DNA from 2 places in the Fictibacillus sp. NRS-1165 genome. Region 1 is predicted to be linked to the other one. Evidence: a T-box and tRNA genes for the amino acid it is inferred to sense, from the RefSeq annotation. Region 1 holds a T-box; the other holds one or more tRNA genes.

Region 1 (12,313 bases):
AGGATATTTTCCTTGCCAAACAACTCGAAAAATTAGGTATACCGGTATATAATTCTGCCGATTCTATAGAAATCTGCGATAACAAATCGAGAATGTACCAAACCCTGGCAGACCACGGAATCCCGTTTCCAAAAACCATTATAGCACCAAAAGTGTTCGGAGACCTGCATGATTACAGCCATTATCCTGCTATCGTAAAGGAAATCGGCTTTCCGATGGTTATTAAAGAGGCCTTTGGTTCCTTTGGCATGCAGGTACATCTCGCAGAAAATGAGCAGAGATTGCTGGAGCTGATGCGGACCCTAAAAAACACGGAGTATGTGTTTCAGGAGATGGTCGGCTCGAGCTACGGTCGAGATGTAAGGATCAATATTGTCGGTGGTAAGGCCGTTGCTTGCATGCTGAGAAGATCGGAGTCCGATTTCCGTGCAAATGTAAGTTTCGGCGGAAAAACAGAGCCCTATACCCCGACAGAAGAACAGGTTCAACTGGCCGCAGCGTGTGGGGAAGTTACAGGCACCGCTTTTGCTGGAGTCGACCTGCTGTTTGGCCCGGATGGATCTCCTCTCGTTTGTGAAATTAACTCAAACGCTCATATCCGCAGCATTTATGAATGTACGGGCATTGATGTTGCTCTCCCTATGATGGATTTTATCCTCGATGATCTCAAACGAAGAGGATCCGTCCATGAATAAAAAGGGCTGGTTGATATATAGTGAAGTAGATTCTGTAAAAAATGCGTCCTTCATCAGATGGCTGACGGAAGAGGCTGAAGAAGCGGGGTTAGATCTGGAACTCCGCTACATCGAAAGGTTTGCATTCGGTGTAACGAAAAATCAGCTTTCTCTCTATTACGATAAGCGGCAGGAACCATTACCAGCGTTTGCTGTGGTCCGAACGATTCACCCTCTATTCTCTCAGCAGCTTGAAAAAATGGGTGTTAAAACCTTTAACTCATCTTTTGTTTCCAGAGTAGCGAATGATAAGGCCATGACACACCAGCTTTTGACGGGGGCTGGTATTCCCATGATGGATACCCTGTTCATCTCTCCTTCTTTATATCGTCCTGAATCTTTGCCTTTTGACTTTCCTTTAATTGCAAAGTTAGCTTCAGGAAGAGGCGGTGCACAGGTTTACCTTGCAAAGAACGATCAGGAATTGTCGGAGGCGCTATCCACTTATCCCACGCAGGATTGGGTGATTCAAAAACCTGCGGCTCTTCCTGGCAGAGATGTTCGGGTATTTGTCGTTGAAGACCAAATCGTCGGCGCTGTCCTTCGAAGTTCTGACGAGGATTTCAGAGCGAACTTTTCTCTCGGAGGAAAAGCTCAATTCTATGAACTGAATGCAGAACAGAAAGCATTGGTACACAAAGTGATGTCTTATTTTGATATTGGAATGGCCGGGATCGATTTTTTAATGGAAGAGGACCACTCCTTTATTTTTAATGAAGTGGAGGACGTAGTGGGCAGCCGTACGTTAAGCGCAACATCCGACATCAACATCGCCAAAATTTATATCGCCCATATCTCAAGGCAATTAAAAGAGCCTGAAAGTGTGTGACACTTCAGGCTCTCTTTTTATGCTTTCAGTTCTTGAATGCGCTGGCGGACTTTATCGCGTTTTTCGCTGTAGTCCTTCTCTTTTGCTCGTTCTTCTTCGATTACTTTTTCAGGAGCTTTTTTCATAAAGCCTTCGTTGCTTAATTTCTTCTGTACACGTTCGACTTCTTTGTTGTATTTTTCTACTTCTTTTTCAAGACGCTGAATCTCTTCTTCCAGGTTGATTAAGCCTTCAAGCGGCAGATACATCTCTACCCCAGTAAGTACAGCACTCATTGACTTATCCGGTGCTGAAAGCTCCGTCCCAAGCGTCAATGTGCTTGGGTTGCAGAACTTTTCAAGATAGCTGCGGTTGGCCTCGAGGGCGTTCAGCACTTCTTGACTCTTGGCATTGATCTGCAGCTCGATCGGCTTGCTCGGTGCAACGTTCATCTCAGACCGGATGTTACGTACTGTACGGATAATTTCAGTTACGAGATTCATATCTCTGGCAGCTTCCGGGAAGTGAAGATCTTCACGCTTCACAGGCCATTGCGCAACGGTGATCGATTCACCGTCATGAGGAAGATGCTGCCAGATTTCCTCGGTAATAAATGGCATGATCGGATGAAGCATCCTCAATGTATGGTCCAATACATAAGCCAATACTGAGCGAGTCGTTTTTTTGGCAGCCTCGTCTTCCCCATAAAGCGGAAGTTTGGCCATCTCAATATACCAGTCACACAAATCATCCCAGATGAAGTTATAAAGAAGCCGGCCAACTTCTCCAAATTCATACGTATCAATCAGTCTGGTTACATTTTCAGCTGTTTCATTAAAACGGGTTAAGATCCATTGATCTGCCAGGCTAAGGTCGCCGGTGAGATCAATTTCCTCCACTTTCATTCCATCCATGTTCATGAGGGCGAAGCGTGAAGCATTCCATATCTTATTGGCAAAGTTCCAGGTAGATTCTACCTTTTCCCAATAAAAACGAAGATCGTTACCTGGCGAGCTGCCTGTGGACAGGAAGAAACGAAGAGCATCCGCTCCGTATTTTTCAATAACATCCATCGGGTCAACACCGTTGCCAAGAGATTTACTCATCTTACGGCCTTCAGAATCACGAACAAGTCCATGGATCAATACATCATTGAACGGCCTTTTTTCAGTAAACTCCATACCCTGGAAGATCATGCGGGCCACCCAGAAATAGATGATGTCATAACCTGTAACGAGTACATTGGTCGGATAATAGCGTTTGAAATCAATCGCTTCGTCGTCCGGCCATCCCATGGTGGAAAATGGCCAAAGTGCGGATGAGAACCACGTATCAAGAACGTCTGTATCCTGCTCCCAGTTTTCTTCATCTTTTGGCGCCTCATGGCCTACGTATACTTCGCCGGTATCTTTATGGTACCAGGCAGGAATACGGTGACCCCACCAAAGCTGTCTGGAAATACACCAGTCACGGATGTTTTCAATCCAATGCAGATATGTTTTCTCAAAACGTTCCGGTACAAAGTTTACTTTTTCCTCTGATTTTTGAAGCTCGATGGCCTTTTCTGCCAACGGCTGCATCTTTACAAACCATTGAGTCGAGAGGTAAGGTTCAACTACCGCCCCGCTTCTCTCAGAGTGCCCTACAGAATGCATGTGTTCTTCAATTTTAAAGAGTACGCCTGCATCCTTAAGGTCTTTAACGATCTGCTTGCGGCATTCAAAACGGTCCAATCCTTGATACTTGCCTGCGTTTTCATTCATTTTGCCGCCCTCGTCCATAACAAGGATTCGTTCAAGGTTATGGCGGTTACCGATCTCGAAGTCATTCGGATCATGAGCAGGTGTAATCTTGACAGCACCTGAACCGAATTCCATGTCCACATAATCGTCGCCCACAATTTCAATCTCACGCGCGACGATTGGCAGGATGGCTTTTTTACCGATTAAATGCTGATAACGCCCATCTTTTGGATGTACGGCGATGGCCGTATCTCCAAGCATCGTTTCCGGTCTTGTGGTTGCAACTTCGATATGGCCGGATCCGTCTGCAAGAGGATATCTCATGTGATAGAATGCCCCCTGGACATCCTGATGGATTACTTCAATATCAGAAAGAGCAGTTTTTGTCTGCGGGTCCCAGTTGATGATGTATTCACCGCGATAGATTAAACCTTTGTTATAAAGCGTAACAAATACTTCGCGGACCGCCTCTGACAGACCTTCATCCAGGGTAAAGCGCTCACGTGAAAAATCGAGGCCGAGTCCCAGTTTTGCCCATTGATTCCGGATAAAATCCGCATACTCATCCTTCCATTCCCAAGCTTTTTCAAGGAATTTTTCTCTTCCAAGATCATAACGGGAAATACCTTGTTCACGCAGTTTTGCTTCAACCTTTGCCTGTGTCGCAATTCCCGCATGGTCCATTCCAGGAAGCCATAGAACGTCATAGCCCTGCATACGTTTTGCCCGGCTTAAAATATCTTGAAGTGTGGTGTCCCAGGCATGGCCAAGGTGGAGTTTGCCGGTGACGTTCGGCGGCGGGATTACAATCGTATAAGGCGTTTTGGATTCTTCACCTGTTGCTTCAAAAAATTTGCCGTCCACCCAGTATTTATACCAGGATTCTTCAGTTGCCTTCGGATCATATTTCGTAGGCATTGTAACTTCTTGCTTTTCAGTAGACATGAATGTCTCCTCCTTCTCAATACAAATAAAAAAGCCCCTTTCGTCTCAAAGGACGAAAGAAGCATTGTTCGCGGTACCACCTTTGTTTGCAAAAAGCAAAATTACACTTCTTGCACACTCATTGCCGGATAACGGTTTTTCGCCGTCTTCTTCTAATAAGGCAAAAAGCCTTTGTTCAAAGAAGCTGCTCCAGGGCGACCTTCCAGCGCCGTTTTCCTTAGGAAATCTCTCAGCCATCTGATTTCCCTCTCTTTAAGGACAGTCGTTGTACTCTTCCCTTTCAAAGCAAGTGATATCATTTCATTACTCACTATTTTAACTAGTAAAACAGGAAAACGTCAATAGCTTTCCCATTTGTAGTAACAATTATTCTATTCACGCAAAAGAAAAGTGTGAATGCCGGCTTTTATTCACGAATAAGCGGGCTTCTGAATACCATGATATCAACCTAGATGTACGAAAGAAGGATCGTCATGGCTAAACGCTATTTCAAAAGAAACCGCAAACTTCCATTTAAGTTTCAGATTCCTGATTGGCTCCGGGCAGCAAGGGATGTCGTTAGCCAATTTACCATACCTCTGATCGTGTTTCAGATTATCCGCACCATCCTGTTTCCATCCGGCATAGATTTTATGATCATCCTCATCCTGCTCATTCTTCATTTTTGTTTTTCGTATGAGGTGTTATAAAAATTAAAAAAGATCACATATAGCCTGCTATATGTGATCGACATTTTCATTTGGATCGAGCGGTGCAGGCGGCGGAGGTGTCAGGATAAGATCACAGAAATCCCTGATATGCCTCATCGCCGATATCCTTTTTTCCAAACGGTGGACAAACTCAATCTGGCTGTATCGTTCTCTTTTATGACGGTATAAATCAACGGAGTTAAAGATGGGTTCAGGATAGCTCATATAGCTGACCAAGAGGCTTTTTTCCTCATCAAGGAGTGGAATATGCCTCTCATACAGCGAAAGCAGCCTTCCGCCCTCTTCTCGCGTCCAGATGGAATGATGTACGGCTTTTCTGAAGAAGATCGCCAAATCCCTTACAGGCGTATCAAGTACTGCTCTTTCAAAATTAAGGAGATGCGGTTCTCCATTATGAGAAAATAACAAATGATTTCGTGACAGTTTGCCGTGGCAAAGTGCACTGCGATACCTTTTTTCTGCATGGCAGGCATCGTACCAGTCTTTCAAGCGCCGTTTGGCTTCCTCCGCCATTTTCATCATGTGATGAAAATGGCTTAAATACGTCAGCTCGAAAGGAGACATGTACGGCATCCTTTCAGATTCCTCAGCAAATCTCTCCATTTCAAGCTGCCGTGTTTCCCATCGCTGCATCAAATACTGAAAGGAGTGGTCGACCACCTCAGGAGAGAAGTCCTGTTCTTTCAAGGTCAAATAATGAATTTTTCCGATCTCATCGATCATCACTTCTTCCCGCGTCTGCCCGAGCCGTTCACTGCCTGCAAACCACGGCATGAGATAGTAGGTCTTGTTCCCATGCTGTACAGTATAATCACCGTATTTCGTTGGATAGAGAGGAACGATCTGATGGTAGCCGATTTCGGACAGCCTGTGGACGACATGAGTAAACCAGTTCACTTCTTCTTCGTTTAAACTCGTTTCCTTTAACGCAAATGTCCCTCTTCTTGATATCACTTTTTTCACTTTGCCAAACGCCTCAATTTTCTCTGGATAGAGGTCATATTGAAATAAGACGGGACCATAATTTACGGTTTCTTTTGAATGGCTCACAAAGCCACCCTCTTTCGTTTATCGTCCATCCAGTCAGTAAAACAGTGAAGAAGGATTCTGTTAAAATCCCAATCTTGTTCGAATGATTCAACGCAAGCAACAATATGAGACAGCTCTGTATTCTTTAATTGATCCACGCAATCCTGCAGTTCCCATGGCGTCAAGATTTCTGCCAGAAGCAAATATCCATGTTCGCGCTCCAAGGAGAAATGTTCGTTGATGCAGGTTAATAACTTCCGTAGAGAATAGGGACCGCATTCCTTCAGCCATTCCGTCAAAAATTTACGGAGCGGGCGGTAGCCTTCTTCTGGATATCCATTGCTTCCCCGATAAAATAAAATATTAAAAATCTGTGCTCCATTGCTCATGTGTGTATCTGAGTCAAGAAGCGGTAGCGGCACTTGAGAGGATGCCTGTTTTAGTTCCATGGCAAGGTTCAATCTTTTGTTCGCTTCAGGCAAAGAATTACGGACACTAACAAGTTCATTGTAATCCTTGCTCAGTTTATGGATGGCTGCCAGACACGCATCAAAGGAATAGCGGTCGGCATGAGTGATGGGACCGAACTCCTTTTGCAGATCAAGACCAGTTTGGAGCATATTGCCAAGCAGAAGGCCCCACCTTTTCTCGTGACCGCCCCTCTCATGCCGCCCCTCCACATAATCATGGAGAGTAAGGTATCTGCCTTCTAGATCTACCCAACAAGCTCCGTCCACTGTCCTGATCATCCGGTCGGCAACCGCCAGGCTATTCTTGCCGACTTCATCTCTCCATCGGACATGCCAGTTTAAGAGATGCAAGTCACTCCAGATTCGGATCCGTTTGACTCCGCAATCGGTGTCCACCAGGGTTTCTTTTTCTTTCCATGTCACGGTTTGAAGCTCATAATGCTTCTTTATTTCCTGTAATATGGTCATCGTTTCCACCTGACCTTAACTAGCGGCTTTGTGAAACTGGGATGTAAATGATTTGGCCCTCTGCGACCTCTTCCTGGTTGATGCGATTGACTCTCATCAGAGAATGAATGGAGATTTCATATCGCTCGCAAATGCTGTCAAGCGACTCTCCGCGCTGGATGATATACATTTTCATCTTTGAAAATCGTTCTTCATTTCCGGAAAGCATCTTCGTTAAATATAAAGCATTCTCCTCTTTCCTTGCCGAACTTGCTGAAGTATCTGCCTGTTCTTCCTGATCGTCTCCCATTTCATCAGACGGCTCCAGGAACGGCGGTTCTGCTGGTTCCGCTGAATAGGACTGCGGCTCCGGCCGGCTATAAGTCTCTTGAACTTCGGCAGGTACCTCTATCTGTTGGCTTGGCATGATAGGCGGAGGAGGAGGAGTATAGGAAGGTGTATAGTAAGACAGAGATTTTAAAGCTGGGATTCCGTTGTCAGCCTCTTCTGCCTGCTGTGCTTCCTGTGCTTCTAATTCTTCCTGTTCTTCCTGTTCTGCCTGTTCTTCCTGTTCTGTCTGTTCATACTGTTCTGCCTGTTCATACTGTTCTTCTTCCTGTCCTTCCTGTTGGTCCCGTTGGTCCATTGCCTCTTCTTCATTAAACGCTTGATAAGCAGCTGGTTCATCGTCCTGACGGTTGTAATTAATCGCAGGTTCCGTATATTCGGTTTCGTTTTCCGGTTCAATAACCGGCATCTCAAACAGCTTTTTCGCTTCAAATTGGAAAGGAGCAAAGATTTCTTGTTCTTCTGTTCTTATTTCCTCTTCTGAATCCATGTCTTCCTGCTCATCTCTCTCTTCAAATCTAGCTTCAAACACAGGAATCTGGAACGCTTCGTATTCGTTTTGTTCCTGAACCGCTGATATGTCTTCATCAGCGACCATGTTCTCTTCAATCATCTCCGGAGCCTGAAAATCGTCCTGTTCATCTTGTACAGACACCTCTTTTCCATCCTGGATGCCCGAGATGGATACGGATGCTGTTAACTCCAGGCAAGTGGGATTTGGAAGCTCATAATCAAAGGCATCTACAAGAACAAACACTTCATCGAGCTTTGGCACCCGTGTTGATGGGATCGTGATATCAACAGGGAACCGGTGATCGAGTTCTGCTATCCCCTCATCGTTCATTTTCAGCTGTGTCAGCGAGCGGTAGGAAACCTGCTCTCTCAGGGACCCCGTTTCCAGGTTAAGGGAATTCCCGTCATCCATTGCGCATGGACGGTACTCTCCGTGCAGTTTTAAAGCTCCTTTTACACAAACCTGGCCGCCTTCTTCAGTGATCTGAATATCAGGCTCCAGAGCCATTGATAACACTTCTGCAACTTCCTGTCCTTTCTTTAACCAGACGGACTCCTCTATGGAGAAACGCAGCTTCGATGGATTCATGCCTTTCTCCTCCTTTCAGCCAATTATCATACATTACAGGATTATGACCCAATTGGTAAAAATATGATTGGAAGAGAAGAACAAAAAAAACTGCCCTCTAAAAGAGCAGTTCGAATTTATAGTCTGGAGAAGGCTTTTTCACAGGCAGCAATGGTTTTCTCGATATCTTCATCACTGTGCTCTGTACAAAGGAACAAGCCTTCAAATTGAGACGGAGGAAGTGAGATGCCTTCTTCCAGCATATATTTAAAATAACGGGTAAAATGATCCAGGTTCGATGATTTTGCCGTTTCATAATTTACTACATCCTGGTCAGTGAAAAAGAAGCCGATCATGGAACCTGCTCTGTTCAAGGTGTGGGGAATGCTGTATTTTTCAGCTGCAGCTGCGATTCCTTCAGCCAAGCGGTCACCCTTTTTCACAAAATCCTGATAAGATTCAGGTTTCAGCTGGGACAGCGTCTCATATCCCGCTGCCATGGCCAGCGGGTTTCCTGATAGAGTGCCTGCCTGGTAGATCGGCCCGCTTGGTGCAATCTGCTCCATGATTTCCTTCTTCCCGCCGTACGCTCCAACAGGAAGTCCTCCGCCAATGACCTTTCCAAGGCACGTAAGGTCTGGCGTTACTCCAAAATATCCTTGTGCACAGTTGTAATCCACCCGGAATCCGGTCATCACTTCATCAAAGATTAAAAGAGAGCCATATTGCTTAGTTATCTCGCGAAGACCTTCCAGGAACCCTTTTTGAGGAGGAACCACGCCCATGTTACCCGCAACCGGCTCAACGATGATACATGCGATGTCCTCACCAAACTGTTCAAATGCATAACGCACGCTTTCCAAATCATTGTATGGAACGGTAATGGTATTCTTAGCGATGGACTCGGGAACTCCTGGGCTGTCAGGCAGTCCTAGCGTCGCTACACCTGATCCAGCCTTAATGAGCAGTGAATCCCCGTGGCCGTGGTAACACCCTTCAAATTTTAAAATCTTGTTTCTGCCAGTATAGCCTCTCGCAAGGCGAAGTACACTCATCGTCGCTTCAGTACCGGAGTTTACCATGCGGACGATCTCGATCGAAGGAACCCTTTCGACAACAAGCTTGGCGAGCTTTGTTTCCCATTCGCTTGGAGCTCCAAAGCTCGTTCCAAGTTCAGCTGTTTTCTTTAGAGCTTCTACTACTTGTTCATTGGCATGTCCAAGAATTAAAGGGCCCCAGGACAGCACATAATCGATATATTCATTTCCATCAATATCATAGATCTTGGAGCCTTTGCCGCGCTCCATGTATACAGGATCCATGTTTACCGATTTAAACGCACGCACTGGGCTGTTAACGCCTCCTGGCATGTATTTCTTGGCCTCCTGAAAGGCAGCACTTGATTTTTCAAAGCTTCTCATGTTTACCATCTCCTGTCCTTAGCGGTTTAACCAGCGTGATACATCCTTCGCATGGTACGTGATGATCAGATCAGCTCCTGCACGCTTCATCCCGATTAATGTTTCCATCACGATGCTTTCCTCGTCGATCCAGCCGTTTTGGGCAGCAGCCTTGATCATGGAATATTCACCGCTCACATTGTAGGCAACGAGCGGAAGAGGATAACGGTCTTTCAGTTCACGCAGCACATCCAGATAAGCAAGTGCTGGTTTGACCATCAGGAAGTCTGCTCCTTCTTCGATATCGGACTCGGCTTCACGCATTGCTTCGAGCCGGTTGGCCGGATCCATCTGATAGGATTTTCGGTCTCCGAACTGCGGCGAGCTGTGAGCAGCCTCCCTGAACGGCCCATAATAGGCAGAAGAATATTTAACAGAATAAGACATGATCGGAACATTCATAAACCCTGCTTCGTCCAGGCCTTCCCGGATCGCTGCGACAAATCCATCCATCATATTGGAAGGAGCTATTATATCCGCTCCTGCTTTCGCCTGTGAAACCGCCGTGCTGGCTAGAGCAGATAGTGATTCATCATTGAGCACTTCCCCGTCACGGATGATACCGCAATGCCCATGGTCCGTGTATTGGCAAAGGCATGTATCCGCAATAACTGTCAGCTGCGGGAACCCTTCTTTTATTTTCTTGATGGCCTTTTGTACGATTCCGTTATGATCATATGCTGAGCTCCCTGCCTCATCCTTATGGTCCGGTACCCCGAAGACCATAACAGAACGGATATTAAGATTCACAAGCTCCTGCATTTCTTCTTCTAAATAGTCAAGAGAGACATGGTAGACCCCAGGCATGGATGGGACTTCCTGCTTAATGCGCTCACCTTCTACAAAAAAGATCGGATAGATCAAATCGTCTGTAGTGATATGCGTCTCTCTTACAAGGGCCCGCATACTTTCACTGCTTCTTAATCTTCTATGTCTTTGAAAATTCATGATGTGGTCTCCTCTCTGAAATAACTCTTCACAGCTTTTATTATACCTTCTTCAGTATAATCAGTGGCACTAATCCGCTTATGAAACCCAAATTCTTTCGCTTTCTCTTCCGTGACAGGCCCCACACAGGCTGCAGCTGTGTTCTGGTGATACTGCTGCTGGCGATCGCCAGCAGCTTCACCGAAATAGACCACACTGGATGGACTCATAAAAATTATGACATCCACTTTCCCGGGAAGCATTTCAATAGAAGGCATGGCCTTCCTCGTCTCATAAACGGTGATCTCTGTTACTTTTGCAAGGTGCTGAAGCGCATCAGTGACCGTTGCCTTAGCAAGATTGCCTTTTGGGATAAGAACTCTGGATCCGGGTTTCACACTCTTCATTAAATCACGGGCCAACTCTTTTCCTTCGTACTTATCAGGTATAAGGTCAATGGAAATTCCGCTCTCTTGAAGTCTGCTTGCGGTTTTGGGTCCCACTGCAGCTATTTTCTGAGCAGTCAGCTTCTTCCCTGATTCATCAAGCCACTGAAGAAAACACCCCACCCCGTTCGCGCTCGTGAAGACCAGCCAATCAAACTCTTCCAACCGCTGAAGCAAAGTTTTTGCTTCAGGATCCAGGTTTACTTTTACGATCTGCAGAACCGGAAAGCTGACTGCTTCTGCTCCTGCTTCTTCCAGTTTTGAAATCAGGCTTGCCGATTGCTCAGCCGCCCTTGTTACGACCACCGTTTTTCCTGCTAACGGCCGGGGATTCATATTCCGAGATCTTTCTTTACTTTTTCGAGGATCTCAAGTGCGCCTTTCTCTTGAAGTCTTACCGCGAGGGCCACTCCCAGCATATTGGGATCATCCGAGACCGCCTGTTCTTTAATCACCGTTTTCCCATCGGGCGTACCCACGAGCCCCGTTAAAGAGATTTCTTCGCCTTCCATTTTTTCTGCATAAGCTGCAATCGGCACTTGGCAGCCTCCTTCAAGCGTATGCAGGAAAGCACGTTCAGCCATAACCGTTCGATAAGTATCTTCATCGTTCAAGTGCTGAAGGAGTTCTCTAAGCTCTGCATCCTCTTCACGGCATTCAATGGAGAGCGATCCCTGCCCTACCGCAGGGAGGCTCAATGATACGGGCAGATACTCAGTCACTGTATCCGCTGACCAGCCCATTCGCTCAAGACCTGCTGCTGCAAGAATGATAGCATCAAATTCACCGGATTTTAATTTCCCGAGACGTGTATCGATATTGCCTCTGATCGATTTTATTTCGAGATCCGGCCGGACATGAAGCAGCTGTGCAGCCCGGCGGAGAGAACTCGTACCGACAATGGATCCTGAAGGAAGCTCTTCCAAGGAATTGTACTTTTCTGAAATAAAAGCGTCCCTTGGATCCACGCGCTTCGGCGTACAGCCGATGATCAGGCCATCCGGCAGAACAGAGGGCATGTCCTTCATACTATGTACTGCCATATCAATCTCTTTATCAAGCAGGGCCTGTTCAATTTCTTTCACAAACAGCCCTTTACCTCCTACTTTAGAAAGAGTGACATCAAGGATAACATCGCCTTTGGTGACGATTTCTTTGACCTCAAA
Region 2 (12,313 bases), on a different contig from region 1:
TGCACAATTAGGGATAGTTGTATGGAAGAGGTTTTCCTTAATTTTGATCGTCAGCAAGATGTTGAAAAAGAATTAATCATCATTTTAAATAAAGATAGTATGGATGCCGAGAAATGGAAAAAAAGAGCCGTTGATACTGCTACTAACATTTCTATCTACCAATTACCATCAAATACTACGCTGGGAGAATGTTTAAACTTTGGTGTAGAAAAAGCAAAGTTCAGCCATATCGCTAAATTTGATGATGATGATTACTATTCGCCTTATTACTTGTTGGATTCACTTCAATCTTTAAGAAATTCTCAAGCATCAGTCGTGGGAAAAACCTCTATTTTTATGTATTTTAAAGATCAAAGCCTGCTTACCGAATTTAATCCGAATAAGTTTGGGGGGGCCATTGCGAAAAACGAGGAGACATACAATAATCATTTATTAATGGGAGGGACGCTGGTTTTTAAGAAAGAAGTTTTTAATACTGTAAAATTCAGTTCCACTAATATTGCTGAGGATGCAGCTTTTTGTAAATCATGTATACAGAATGGAATTCCTCTGTACTCAGCAACTAAAGATAATTATGTTTATTTAAGAAGCTATGAACCAGATAGCCATACATGGAGAATTAAAAATGACACGATTTTGAAATTCTGTAGAGAGATAGCTAAAACCGATGACTTCCGGCCTTATATTACTAAAAAACCTATTTCTGATGAAAATCAGGATGGCTGACAGCCTGTATTTGAATTATTCATTTTTTATATTGTCCAACAATAAGCGCACTCTTTAAGATAGTCTCAACTTATTAAAAAAAATCAGGCTTTTTAGGCCTGATTTTTTACGAAATAACCTATTACGTGAATAGTTGGATCGCAGTAATTTGACGGCAATCAATGATGATAGGATATCCGTCTAAGATGAAAGTCGCACAGCAAGTTTTATGATCGAAACATGCGAATGTTAACTCGTCATTAAAGAAGTCTTCTCCGCCTTTTAGCACGAGTTGTACTAATGAACCAGGTGTTAGCTTTTTGATCTGATCACACGCACAACCTTTACACTGGTTATGGGAAGAGGAGCTTTCTTCTTTTCTTTTGCGTTTGTGTACAACGAAGCTTGAGCTTGAGCTGGAACTAGAGCTTGAGCTAGAACTAGAGCTTGAGCTGGAACTAGAGCTAGAGCTTTCATGTTTTTTTCTTTTCTTGCAGCTGAAGCTAGAACTAGAACTAGAGCTTTCATGTTTTTTTCTTTTCTTGCGTACAAAGCTGAAGCTAGAACTAGAACTTTCTTCGTTGCAGCCGCACCCTTGTTTTTTAAATAAAGAACTCATTAAATTTTCCTCCTTAATTGTCTTTCATTCTCCTGATAAATCAGGGGGTAATATAATATATTGATGTTTTTAAAATTTGCATAGATAAGTACCTACTTGTACAAAAATTAGGTTTTTCTACTAGAAAAATAAAAAAAAGAAGGAGAAATCCTTCTTTTTTAGTGCTATTTATTAGGCTTCCACGTTACCTTTCCACATGTTTTGCAGTCTTTTTTCTTTTTAACTGGTTCAAACAGATTGCTTGTTCCTTTTTTTGATTTTTCCTGCTGGCGTTCGCGATACATTTTACGATATTGATATTTGTCCATTCCACACACACCCTTTCAGTAATTTGATTCTATACTATTCTTTGCTGTGCTTAGTGGTATAGGTATTTGGCTGAAACGGATTTATCTTTGAAGATTTGGCTTGTTTCTCTTTAAATGGATTAATAGTTGACGCTGGAGTTTGAGCACTTTTGAATGGGCTGATGGCCGGGGCGTTATGGGAATTTCGTGCCACTGCTGCCGGCTTGCTTCGGACAGGTATTAGCTTTTTAGGAGCGTTGAAGGTGTCAGGCACCCGCCATTTAGTACCGGCTGTCGATGATTCCTCTATTTCCTTATGCTTTAAGAATTGAAGCTCGGCAAACATTGGATTGATTGATTTTAAGATGTGGCTCACAACTGTCTGATATTCTCCGGTTGAGATGGAAGCGAGGGATGAAAACTGGTGGGAAATCCCGATCTGCAGGATAAGATAGACCACCCATTCGGGAATGCTTTCTTTTTCTCTCCATCGAAAAGAAAAAGAATAGTGATCTGCTTTTCTTTTGCATATGATGCTTTTGTGGATAAGATTTTGAACCGCTTGTTCTCCCTTTTCAGAAGGGGTGATGTAGAGAGGATTGGAATTTTTTGTCTGTATGATAATCGGTACAGGCTGATCTGAAGTGCAATCAACCGTAATGGTTGCTGTTTTGTCACCATATATTCTCTCATCTATTGTAACATCTGTGTGATGGAGGAGTTGTTTTACCGTTCCAAGTTGATTTTGATCAAATCCGTTAATCTCAAATTGCATCCCGTACATCGCCGGATCGATTTCATGATAGTTTTCATTCCAGTTCAATCCCCAGTATTTTAATAAGGGAACGATATGATGGAAAAAATTGATGTCCATCTGTCCGATCTGTTTGCCGTCAAATTTAAGAATCATGTTGTCTACCCCCTTGAGTGCCGGAAAATTAGGCATTCATACTTGTGTCATAACCTACTGTATATCCATAGTATGTATGGAATCTTCAGATCATGATGGAGAAAGGATGGGAAACAACAATGGGTTTGAATCATAAGAAATCAATTCCTAAAGCAACTAACAGCCTTCAGGAAGAATGCATAAGGGTTCAGAAAGTGTATGACTGGGTAACTGATACGTTTTCTGTAACCAAACAAGTCACCTTTAATCCAGAGCAACTAAGGAGGATAGAAGAGGCTCTGCAGGATCCGGCTCGCCGGCCGCTTCGCATCACATGTCAAACACCGGTTACTCCACCGGCTTTCCCGCTGAGCGACATGGAATCGACATCATCCAGACACTTTGCAGAATGTGAAGATTTCCTTTGTGAACAAGTGGGAGAAAAGAGAGATGTAACGGTCGCAGTAAATGGCAACTTTGTAGATGCCCAACTCGTGGAGCTATTGTTTACATCTGAAATTAAAATAGCTGTTGTAGATCGTCGCGGCAAAGTGGTCACACACCTGTCAACAGATGCATCCGTACTGGAGCCATTTGTCCTCTGTTTCCCTGATGGAACCGATCTATTCTGCAAAATAACTAAAATTCTGTGCAGGATCCCATCAGGTACAGTACTTCTAAATTCGCCTGCTCCTACTTCCTTTAATATCACTGTGACATTCTGCGTTGATATTCAGATCGAGGCTGAAGTGAAGCTGGAAGTCCTCGCTAAGTTCTGTTCACCTCGTAATAACGATCTGACTGCAGATGTGGAAATGGAACAACAATGTCCAGACGTTGAATTCCCTGCACAATGCCCGGATATTTTCCCGCGTCCTAACTGTGACTGCAGTGTGACAGGTGAAGCGAGCGGTAATACCGGTAGGAATGCGACAGTTGAAGGAAGGCTGACAGTGCTTGCAGATATTTGCCCGAATTGCAGCCTGACGGACAGTTCACTTCGTTTCAGCTTCACCGATGCAGACGGCGATGAAAATGACTTTACGTTCACTGCTGAAAGTTTTGATCAGGATACGCTGAATTGTGAAGCTTGCCATGGGAATGGCGTGAAACTTACGGTTTCTGGTGTTGGTACTACGAATGGAGGCGATGAACTTGATTTCAACTTTGCAGCGGTCAACAACAATTTCGGAACACAGTTCCAGCTTCAGCTCATTAACAACAAAGGTGTAATTAAATTCGAATCAGGGATCGTATCAGCAGATGAGGGAAGTCTTGAAGTTGAGGACTGTATCACTTTCGGAGATTTAAAGGTTAATCGGCCATAAACGAATCGTGAAGGAAAAGAGCGAGCGCTGACTCGCTCTTTTTTTATGAAAAGGTGAACGTAAACACCGAGAATACATAAGATAAAGTGGGAGCCTATTTAGGAGGGGGATTTATATGCATTCTCAAAAAGAACGGTTAAGCTATGACCGTCTTATTGCTCGGGCCCAATTTTATCAAGAAAAGTCATTGGAATTAGAAAAAAAGTTAGTTTTTGCTGAAGAGAAGATTGAAAAACTTGAGAAGGATGCAGCAGATTCTTCTCGGGAAACAGAATTACAGGCACTTGAAGCTGAACGGACACGGCTCAAAGAAGAGGCAGCCGCATTAAAGATGGAACTCGAACAAGCGAGGCGCGTTGATTACGACCAAAGGGTAGCCGATTATGAAGAACTGCTGAGTTCGGTCCAAAAGGAGATGAATGAGAAGGAGATTAAACTGGATCTCAGCCAGCAAAAAATAAAAGCACTCGAAAAAAAGCTTTCATTGCTGGGAAGACCGGATCCTTTTATGAAAAAAGCCGAGGATGAGGAAGAGGAGAGCATCTTTGTTAAAAGGGATTATGAGTGCCTTTGCTTGTTTGACTACTCTGTTATCATGAATGACAACCAATCCGGTTTGATTAAGGGATCGTTTATTATTGAAAATACAGGCTTGATCTCATTGTTGAATCCATCGGTTTGCCTTCGTTTTAACCCCGTTGAAGCGAATGTAATAAAGGGAAAAATCTATTCCAGTGAAAATCATGAAGTAAGCAATGACAATCTTTCTAATTTTCAATGGATGTTTGTGGATAATGACTGGTCGCAGGAAGCAAAAGAGCGGGGGGAAGTCTGGATCTGCCCGCTGCGAGAAATGTCCATTGAACCTGGAGAGAAAGCGGTGATTCAGGATTACCAGATACCCTTTAAAAAAGAAGTCATCGGCAATCTTACAGTCGAGGCTTTCGTGTTCTTTAACAAACAGCAGTATAAAGTTAAAGCAGCCAATCATATCGCTATTAATTTTTGATGATTACGCCCTGTCCCTTCTCTGTAATTTTGCATACTATGTGAATTATAGAGGAGGTTAAAATATGTCCTACAGTAAAAATAAAAAGAAAAAGGTTATCAAGGTTGATAAACTGATTTTAGAGGCGGATGAGATCGTCGTAATCAAGGAGCAGAAAAAGCATCATGAATATAAAGATCCATGGACGCCTTGTCATGTTTATTCTCCAATGAAAAAAGAATCTTCCAGCTGCAAGAAAGAAGTGGTTTATGTAAAACATGAATCTTCCAGCTGCAAGAAAGAAGAATCTTATGTAAAAAAGGTATCTTACAGCTGCAAGAACGAAGAGTCTTCGATGAAAAAAGAATCTTCCTGTTTCTGTGAAAAAGAGTCTTCGTCTTCATCTTTTTCATATGAACATGTTCAGCATGAATCTAGTTTCCATATGAAAGAATCATCTTCCAGCCATGTTTCCTGTAAGAAAAAGAAACATAAAAAGCGCAAACATTGCTGCTGCAGATTTTCCTGGATTTAAGCCGGCCATCAAAAAAGAACACAATCGTGTTCTTTTTTGATTCTTTCATAAAGGTTAGTTTTCTTTCATTACTAACAGTTCTTCTCCCTTTTTCCATTCTGCGTATAGAACCTCTTCTGCAGAATTGATTTTCCTTTTTAGCAGCTGTGACCTTAGCCAGTCATCATTCAGTCCTGCCGTTTTTAAATTTTCATTTAAAATTCGGCCATCCAAAATCAAAGTGACAGGAAGAGTCACTTCTTTATCAGGCAAATGCAAGTCATTGCGAGTAGCCGGCACTATATCGGATTTAGGAAGAACGGAGATGGAGCCGTTCGTTTCCAGGACGGCATATTCAATATCTCTTAAGCTGAAGTAGCCTTTCTGGCGGATCAGACTTTGCAGCTGATTAATATCAAGTTTGTTCTTTTTGAGCTGTTTTCGGTCGATGATGCCCTTTCGGACCACGATAGAGGGGGAACCTTCGAGTATGGTACGAAACTTCATCGATTTTTGTGTAAGCATTTCTAAGGAATACATGAGGACTCCCCACACGCTGATTGCAAAAAGAATCATCCAAATGTGGACATCGGGGTCATACATCGCATTACCGACAAGTTCTCCAAGAATAAGGGCAGAAATAAAGTCAAACGGAGTAAGCTGGGATAATTGTGTCTTTCCTAAGATCTTTGTCAGAAAGAAAAGAGCAAAGAATCCAATGACCATTTCAATTGTAATTGTACCTAGATTCATGACAGCCCCCACAGGTGCGTAATTAAAGTTAGTGTACACCTGTTTGGCTAAATTAATCCGGGAGACACAAAAAAGCATCAAACTGATTCAAGATCAGTTCAATGCTTTTTGCATGGCTACATGCCAAATGCCAGCATCCAGAAATGGTTCCGTTGTAGTTGTGGTATACCCTAATTTTTTATAGAAATCCTCTGCCTGGAGCTGAGCATATAATGTAACGGACGGATACTTGGACTGTTTTGCTTCTTCTTCCATCTTGTTCATCAGCAGTTCACCCAGCCCTTGTTTGCGATGGCTGGCCAGAATACAGACTCTTTCAATTTTTCCGCCGCTTTCAATGGGCCGCAAACGCCCTGCGCCAATTGGTTTACCATGATCGTAAAGGACAAAATGGGCCGACCTATCTTCGTGCGCGTCAATCTCTTCCTGTTCTGAAACATTCTGTTCTTTTACAAAAACCTGTTTTCGAACGAATAAAGCATCCTTATAGGAGGGATCATTCGTTGACAATACTTTAACTTCCAAACTTAAACGTCCTTTCCGAGTGTGAAGGTCCTGAATACTTTCCAGCGTTCAGCTTCTTCGTCCATCTTTAAGAGATGAAATTCCGATACAGTTTCTTTGTATTCCATTTCAACCATCTTTAACCGCTCCAGTACATCAGCATGCTCCACATCAGAGAGCTTTTGAGCCAGTGTCAGATGGGGAACAAAATTATAAGGATGTTCATGTTCAAGTGGTCCTTTATAAAGCTGTTCATGCAGGGAGCTAAGTTCATCGTTATTATCGACTTTCAAATAAATGACATTATTGACAGGATGAAAAGAGCTGGCACGAGTAATGTGAATAGGAATCGGAGGAATATTCTTTGCGACTCTTTCAATGTATTCAATGATTTCATCAATTTCAGCATCGCTGGCTTCAAACGGATCTTTAAGTGTAATATGCGGTGCGATAATAGAATAGTGAGGATCATAGCGTTTTCGATATGAATTTATATTATCTTTGAGTTCTTCGGATGGGAAAATAGCAATACCGTATTTCATTGAAATTTCCTCCCTTATTTTTTACTTAGTATATCAAAAATTCTAACAACTTAACAAATCGAATTATTTGCCGTATATAAATTCTAAAGCAGCTCTAAGGTTTGCTTGCCAGTCAGACCATAGATGATTTCCTTCAAATTCTTCATAACGATAATCAAATCCTTTGTTCAGCAGCCAGTCTGACAACTCTCGGTTTGGAGTTAAAAAATCTTTTGTGGTGCCATCAACCGATGTAAAGCTGTTTTCTGCATTGCCAACAGAATGATAGACCGTGAGCAATTCGTACGCAGTAAAGGAACGGATATCCTCCAGGAACTGTTTACTTACGAACGGAGACTGAACAATGATCTTGCTGAACGTGCGTGGAAATGAGATGCCGCATGTGAGGGATACATAACCTCCCAGCGAATCTCCCAGCAGGCACATACCCGAACCTAATAGGAACGTATTAAACTTTTCGTGAACATAGGAAGGCAGTTCCAGAGACATAAAACGAATATAAGCGTGATGCTTTTCTCCTCTTGGATGATATTTATGATATCTGTCTTCTCCGCGCTTGTGGGATATACCTATGATGACCATTTCTTCTATTTCAGTTTTCTGGATCATTTCATCCGCTAACGATGCAAGACGTCCCAGCTGAAAATAATCAGGCCCGTCCTGTGCGATTAATACAGGATACTTTTTTAGGGTCGTGAACGCCGGAGGCAAGTAGACCAATAAAGTGAGATCCTCTTTCAGTTCTTTGCTATGTATGGTTTCTTCATATACGGTGCCTTGAAAAGTGGACATAAAGATTCTCCTATCATAAAAACAGCGCTTTCATTGTATCCGTTTTATTCTACCATACAGTGGTATAATGTTATCAAGATTTAAGAATTATTCGAGAAAAATTCAAGGAAAATACAGGGGTGAGCCTAATGGCAAAACGAGTGCACAGCCGGGATGTGGAGTCTGCAGCGCGTTCCTTGCTCGCAGAGCGGGGAGTAACTATTCCGGAAATCGCTGAAATTGTGTTTGAAATGCAGTCTCCGTTTTCTCCTCAACTAACGATGACAGAATGTATTGAAAGTGTGGACGCTGTCTTGACGAAGCGAGAGATCCAGCACGCACTTCTTGTTGGAATTGAGTTAGATAAACTGGCAGAGAAGAAGATGCTGTCTGAGCCCCTGCAATCTATTGTAGAGATGGATGAAGGTCTATTTGGCGTGGATGAAACCATTGCCCTTGGTGCGGTCTTTGGCTATGGGAGCATCGCCGTCACGACGTTCGGGCACCTCGACAAGTATAAATTAGGCATCATTCGCAAGCTGGATACCAAAACCTCAGAAGGCATCCATACCTTTCTTGACGACCTTATTGCCAGCATAGCCGCGAACGCTTCGAGCAGGCTGGCTCACCGCCTCAGGGATCAGGAGGAGCGTCTGTCTAAGCAGGAAATAGAACAGCACGATCAAGAAGAAAAGATAGGATAAAAAGGAGCTGTCCCAGCAACGGGGCAGCTTTTTCCCATCACCCATTTTTGCTTTAAGGAAGGACCAAGTATAGCTTATCTACATATGGTAGTAATGTGTAAACTTTATAGAAGGGAAAATGCATATGCAAAATAGAATGTACCCGTATGGTCAAGGGGCGGGTTACGGCTATGGGCAAGGCAGCTATGGGAATCCGAACATGAATCCCAATATCGACTATCCAAACCCCAACGTGAACCCAAACATGAATTATCCCGTCAGCCCCAATATGAATTATCCGGTAAGTCCTAATATGAATGTAAATATCCCGATCAGCCCCAAAATGAAATACCCTAAAGAAGAACAGCCAACCGCAGTAAGTCCGGCAGAGGAGACAAAAGCCAATAATTTTCTAGGGATTTCAGAGACGCTTTCCGTCTGCCCGTGTCCCCCAGGAGAGAACGTGTGGGCTGCCCTCGTGAACCCTGAAGGTTCAGGTGTAGATCTGGCGTTACAGCGAATCACCATCTCTAATATGACCTGCAGCCCGGTAAACGCCCAAATCTATTTTAAGCCCACGCTGCCTTTCAATGGAAGAATGTCAGGGAATGTTACTCCTGCAGACTTGTCGAAAACTCCACCTGCCCGGCCAAAAGGGCAGATTCAGTTTGGTTCGCTTCCTAACTCCCCGGTCAACGGAGTTGTAGCAGCATCGAGAATCATTCCTCCATACAAAAGTATTACCGTCGACCTGGATGGATTATGGGTCATCGCAGCAAGAACAAATGTAATGGTTTTCCTCACTTCTACTTGCGATGACAGCAGCTTGAAATCAACTGTAGCGTTTGAATGGGAAGAAAAGTGATGGTTATAAAATTAGGCCCTTTTTAGGGTCTGTTTTTCTTTTTTTATTAATTTTAAAAAAAGCAGTTGCCAACTAAGTGAAAAATGAGGTATACTTCTATTTGTCCGATACATAATCACATTGATCCGATAGCTCAGCTGGGAGAGCGCTACCTTGACAGGGTAGAGGTCGGGGGTTCGAACCCCTCTCGGGTCACCATACATATTTAGAGCTAAAAGTGCACAGGGCTCCACCTGTGAGCTTGTATAACCTGCTTAGTGAACTCTGTACGGTTTAATCCGAAAAGAGAACATTAAGGAGGTTTTTTTGTTGGCTTCAATTGAGAGGATGGAAAAAAAGTTCATTGCTGAGAAGAAGTTCCATGGGTTAACCGCGAACAGTTTGAGGAGTTACTAAATTGAATGTCAAAAGGACAGCAAATTTTAGCTGTCCTTTTGTGATATTCTCTGTCATTTTACGATTAATTGGGATAAAAACCACCTCAAAACGGAAACCGTTACTTTTTAAGTGGCTTTTTTATTTTTGTATCAATAACCAATCCAGGGCTGGATCAGGAATGACCACAATAGATTCAGGATCGCCCTTCGATGAACCAATTCTGAGTCGGAGTCTTATTGATAGAGGTTACGGAGTTTACGTCACAGCATTTAAATTTTACCATGCTCCCATCAGCAATCTCTCCCGTAACAAGACCGTTAGAAGAGTCATAATGTCTAAAAGTAATTTCAACCGATGTATCATGTAAACGAACAATCACTTTGTTTCCCGATTTAAGGTGTTTAAATCGTTTACAGGATTGTGAATGTTTTGAGGGGAATTTCATTCTTCAACCACCTTTTTAAAAATTGGAACTTGTACTTGTCATAGTTTATGCGTTTCGTTCTTGGTTGGTTTGGACGGGCAGCAAAATTTGGACAAATACACTTACCCACACAAAGAATAGTCGAGACTTCTCGAACGGCAGGCTTTTCAGTCCTCTTTAATGGTGTCTCGCCGTTTTTTTCTGTATGGTTGAGGGAAACATAAACAGATAGAAAGGATGATAGTTTTGAGTGAAAAAATGAAGGCGGTAGGTTTGTATAAGTATTTGCCGATTGAAGATCCTGAGAGTCTTTTGGATGTTGAAATTGATAAACCTTCTCCAGGTGAAAAAGATCTTCTCGTAAAAGTTAAAGCTGTTTCAGTCAATCCAGTTGATACTAAAGTGCGCAGTCCGAAAGATGCAGAAGAAAAGCAACCGAAAATTCTCGGTTGGGACGTTTCAGGCATAGTGGAGAAGACGGGTTCGGACGTAAGCATGTTTAAAGCCGGTGATAAGGTGTACTACGCCGGATCTATTGCACGGCCGGGAGGAAATAGTGAATTCCACCTTGTGGATGAAAGCATTGCGGCCCTTAAACCAAAAACTTTCAGCTTTGAAGAAGCGGCTGCCATGCCCCTTACGAGTCTGACAGCCTGGGAAGGGCTATTTGAACGGCTGGGTATCGGGATGAGTAAGGATGAAAACAAAGGGCGTACGATTTTAATTATAGGTGCAGCTGGAGGAGTTGGCTCGATTGCGCTTCAGCTCGCCAGCTGGGCAGGATTAACCGTAATCGGTACAGCCTCACGATCAGAGACCGAAGATTGGTCGAAGGAACATGGAGCGGAATACACAATCAGCCATTATGAGGATTTTTTGCCGCAGCTGAAGAAATTAGGACTTTCTGAAGTGGATTATATTTTTTGTCTGAACAGTACCGACCAGCACTGGGAAAGAATGATGGAAGCGATCACCCCTCAAGGAAAGATCTGCTCGATTGTGGAAACGAAGACGCCACTGAACATCAGCCTCATGCAGCAAAAGAGTGTAACGTTCATTATGGAATTCATGTTTACAAGATCCCTCTTTGGAACGGAGGATATGAAAAAGCAGCATGAAATATTGACAGAGATGGCCAAAATGTTCGATGAGGGAATATTAAAAACAACATTAACTGAAATCCTTCAACCCATTGATGCAAAAACGATGAGAGATGCCCACTCGAAAGTAGAGTCAGGAAAGACGATCGGAAAAGTGGTAGTAAGCCGAAAAGAAGAATAGGAGAGAATGATGCATTTGTTCAAGAATAAAGTAGTTGTTGTTACTGGAGCGGGTCAGGGGATTGGCAGACAGATTGCCATAGATTTTGCAGGCGCTGGAGCGAAAGTGGTGATCGCAGATCACAAGGAAAAGGAAGCGAAAGAAACTTTAACTAATATACAATCCGGTGGAGGGCAAGCGGTCTTTATTCAAACGGATGTCCGCGAGCCTGAAGATATTTCCTCTCTAATGAAACAAACAAAGCGTGATTTCGGGCCGGTTGACATTCTCATCAACAATGCCGGAAAAGGGATATGGAAATCCCCGTTCGATTTGGAACTGGAAGAGTGGGAGGATGTCATACAAACCAATCTCCGGAGCGTATTTTTATGTTCAAGGGAAGCTGGTAAACAGATGAAAGAAAACGGAGGAGGCTCCATCGTCAATATTGCATCGACCAGGGCTTCCATGTCTGAACCTCATAGTGAGGCATATGCCGCAACAAAAGGGGGTATTGCTGCACTCACACATGCTATGGCCGCATCCTTCAGTGAGCATGGAATTACGGTTAACGCCATCAGCCCAGGCTGGATTGAAACGAAGGATTATGATGGTTTAAGGGAGATTGACCATGAGCAGCATTGGTCCAAGAGGGTAGGAAAACCATCAGATATCTCAAGAGCCTGTTTATATTTAACGGCACCTGAAAACAACTTTGTTAATGGGGAGAACTTGGTGATCGATGGCGGTATGACACGAAAGATGATCTATCATCATTAAAATAGAACGAATAAGGAATGCTA

The links. The T-box of region 1 lies ahead of ABHN01_RS20500 (valine--tRNA ligase). A T-box ahead of a tRNA ligase gene usually reads a tRNA of that ligase, here a tRNA-Val.
Region 2: it encodes a tRNA-Val, which carries the amino acid that the T-box ahead of ABHN01_RS20500 (valine--tRNA ligase) is inferred to sense. The anticodon was not compared.

The regions. Positions count from the first base shown of each region.
Region 1 covers NZ_JBDPNU010000051.1:24,991-37,303, forward strand. Annotated here, with positions in the region: gene ABHN01_RS20490 (ATP-grasp domain-containing protein) at 1-695, shown strand, start outside; gene ABHN01_RS20495 (ATP-grasp domain-containing protein) at 688-1,563, shown strand; gene ABHN01_RS20500 (valine--tRNA ligase) at 1,581-4,229, opposite strand; T-box leader at 4,275-4,522, opposite strand; gene ABHN01_RS20505 (hypothetical protein) at 4,703-4,918, shown strand; gene ysxE (spore coat protein YsxE) at 4,946-5,989, opposite strand; gene ABHN01_RS20515 (hypothetical protein) at 5,986-6,906, opposite strand; gene ABHN01_RS20520 (LysM peptidoglycan-binding domain-containing protein) at 6,926-8,335, opposite strand; gene hemL (glutamate-1-semialdehyde 2,1-aminomutase) at 8,452-9,735, opposite strand; gene hemB (porphobilinogen synthase) at 9,754-10,722, opposite strand; gene ABHN01_RS20535 (uroporphyrinogen-III synthase) at 10,719-11,453, opposite strand; gene hemC (hydroxymethylbilane synthase) at 11,480-12,313, opposite strand, start outside.
Region 2 covers NZ_JBDPNU010000023.1:54,606-66,918, forward strand. Annotated here, with positions in the region: gene ABHN01_RS09975 (glycosyltransferase) at 1-726, shown strand, start outside; gene ABHN01_RS09980 (hypothetical protein) at 848-1,324, opposite strand; gene ABHN01_RS09985 (hypothetical protein) at 1,489-1,632, opposite strand; gene ABHN01_RS09990 (hypothetical protein) at 1,667-2,521, opposite strand; gene ABHN01_RS09995 (hypothetical protein) at 2,641-3,828, shown strand; gene ABHN01_RS10000 (hypothetical protein) at 3,944-4,837, shown strand; gene ABHN01_RS10005 (hypothetical protein) at 4,902-5,351, shown strand; gene ABHN01_RS10010 (YetF domain-containing protein) at 5,406-6,083, opposite strand; gene ABHN01_RS10015 (GNAT family N-acetyltransferase) at 6,177-6,608, opposite strand; gene ABHN01_RS10020 (2'-5' RNA ligase family protein) at 6,611-7,129, opposite strand; gene ABHN01_RS10025 (alpha/beta hydrolase) at 7,193-7,921, opposite strand; gene ABHN01_RS10030 (phosphatidylglycerophosphatase A family protein) at 8,050-8,604, shown strand; gene ABHN01_RS10035 (DUF6143 family protein) at 8,729-9,448, shown strand; tRNA gene ABHN01_RS10040 (tRNA-Val) at 9,571-9,646, shown strand; gene ABHN01_RS10045 (zinc-binding alcohol dehydrogenase family protein) at 10,488-11,531, shown strand; gene ABHN01_RS10050 (SDR family NAD(P)-dependent oxidoreductase) at 11,541-12,290, shown strand.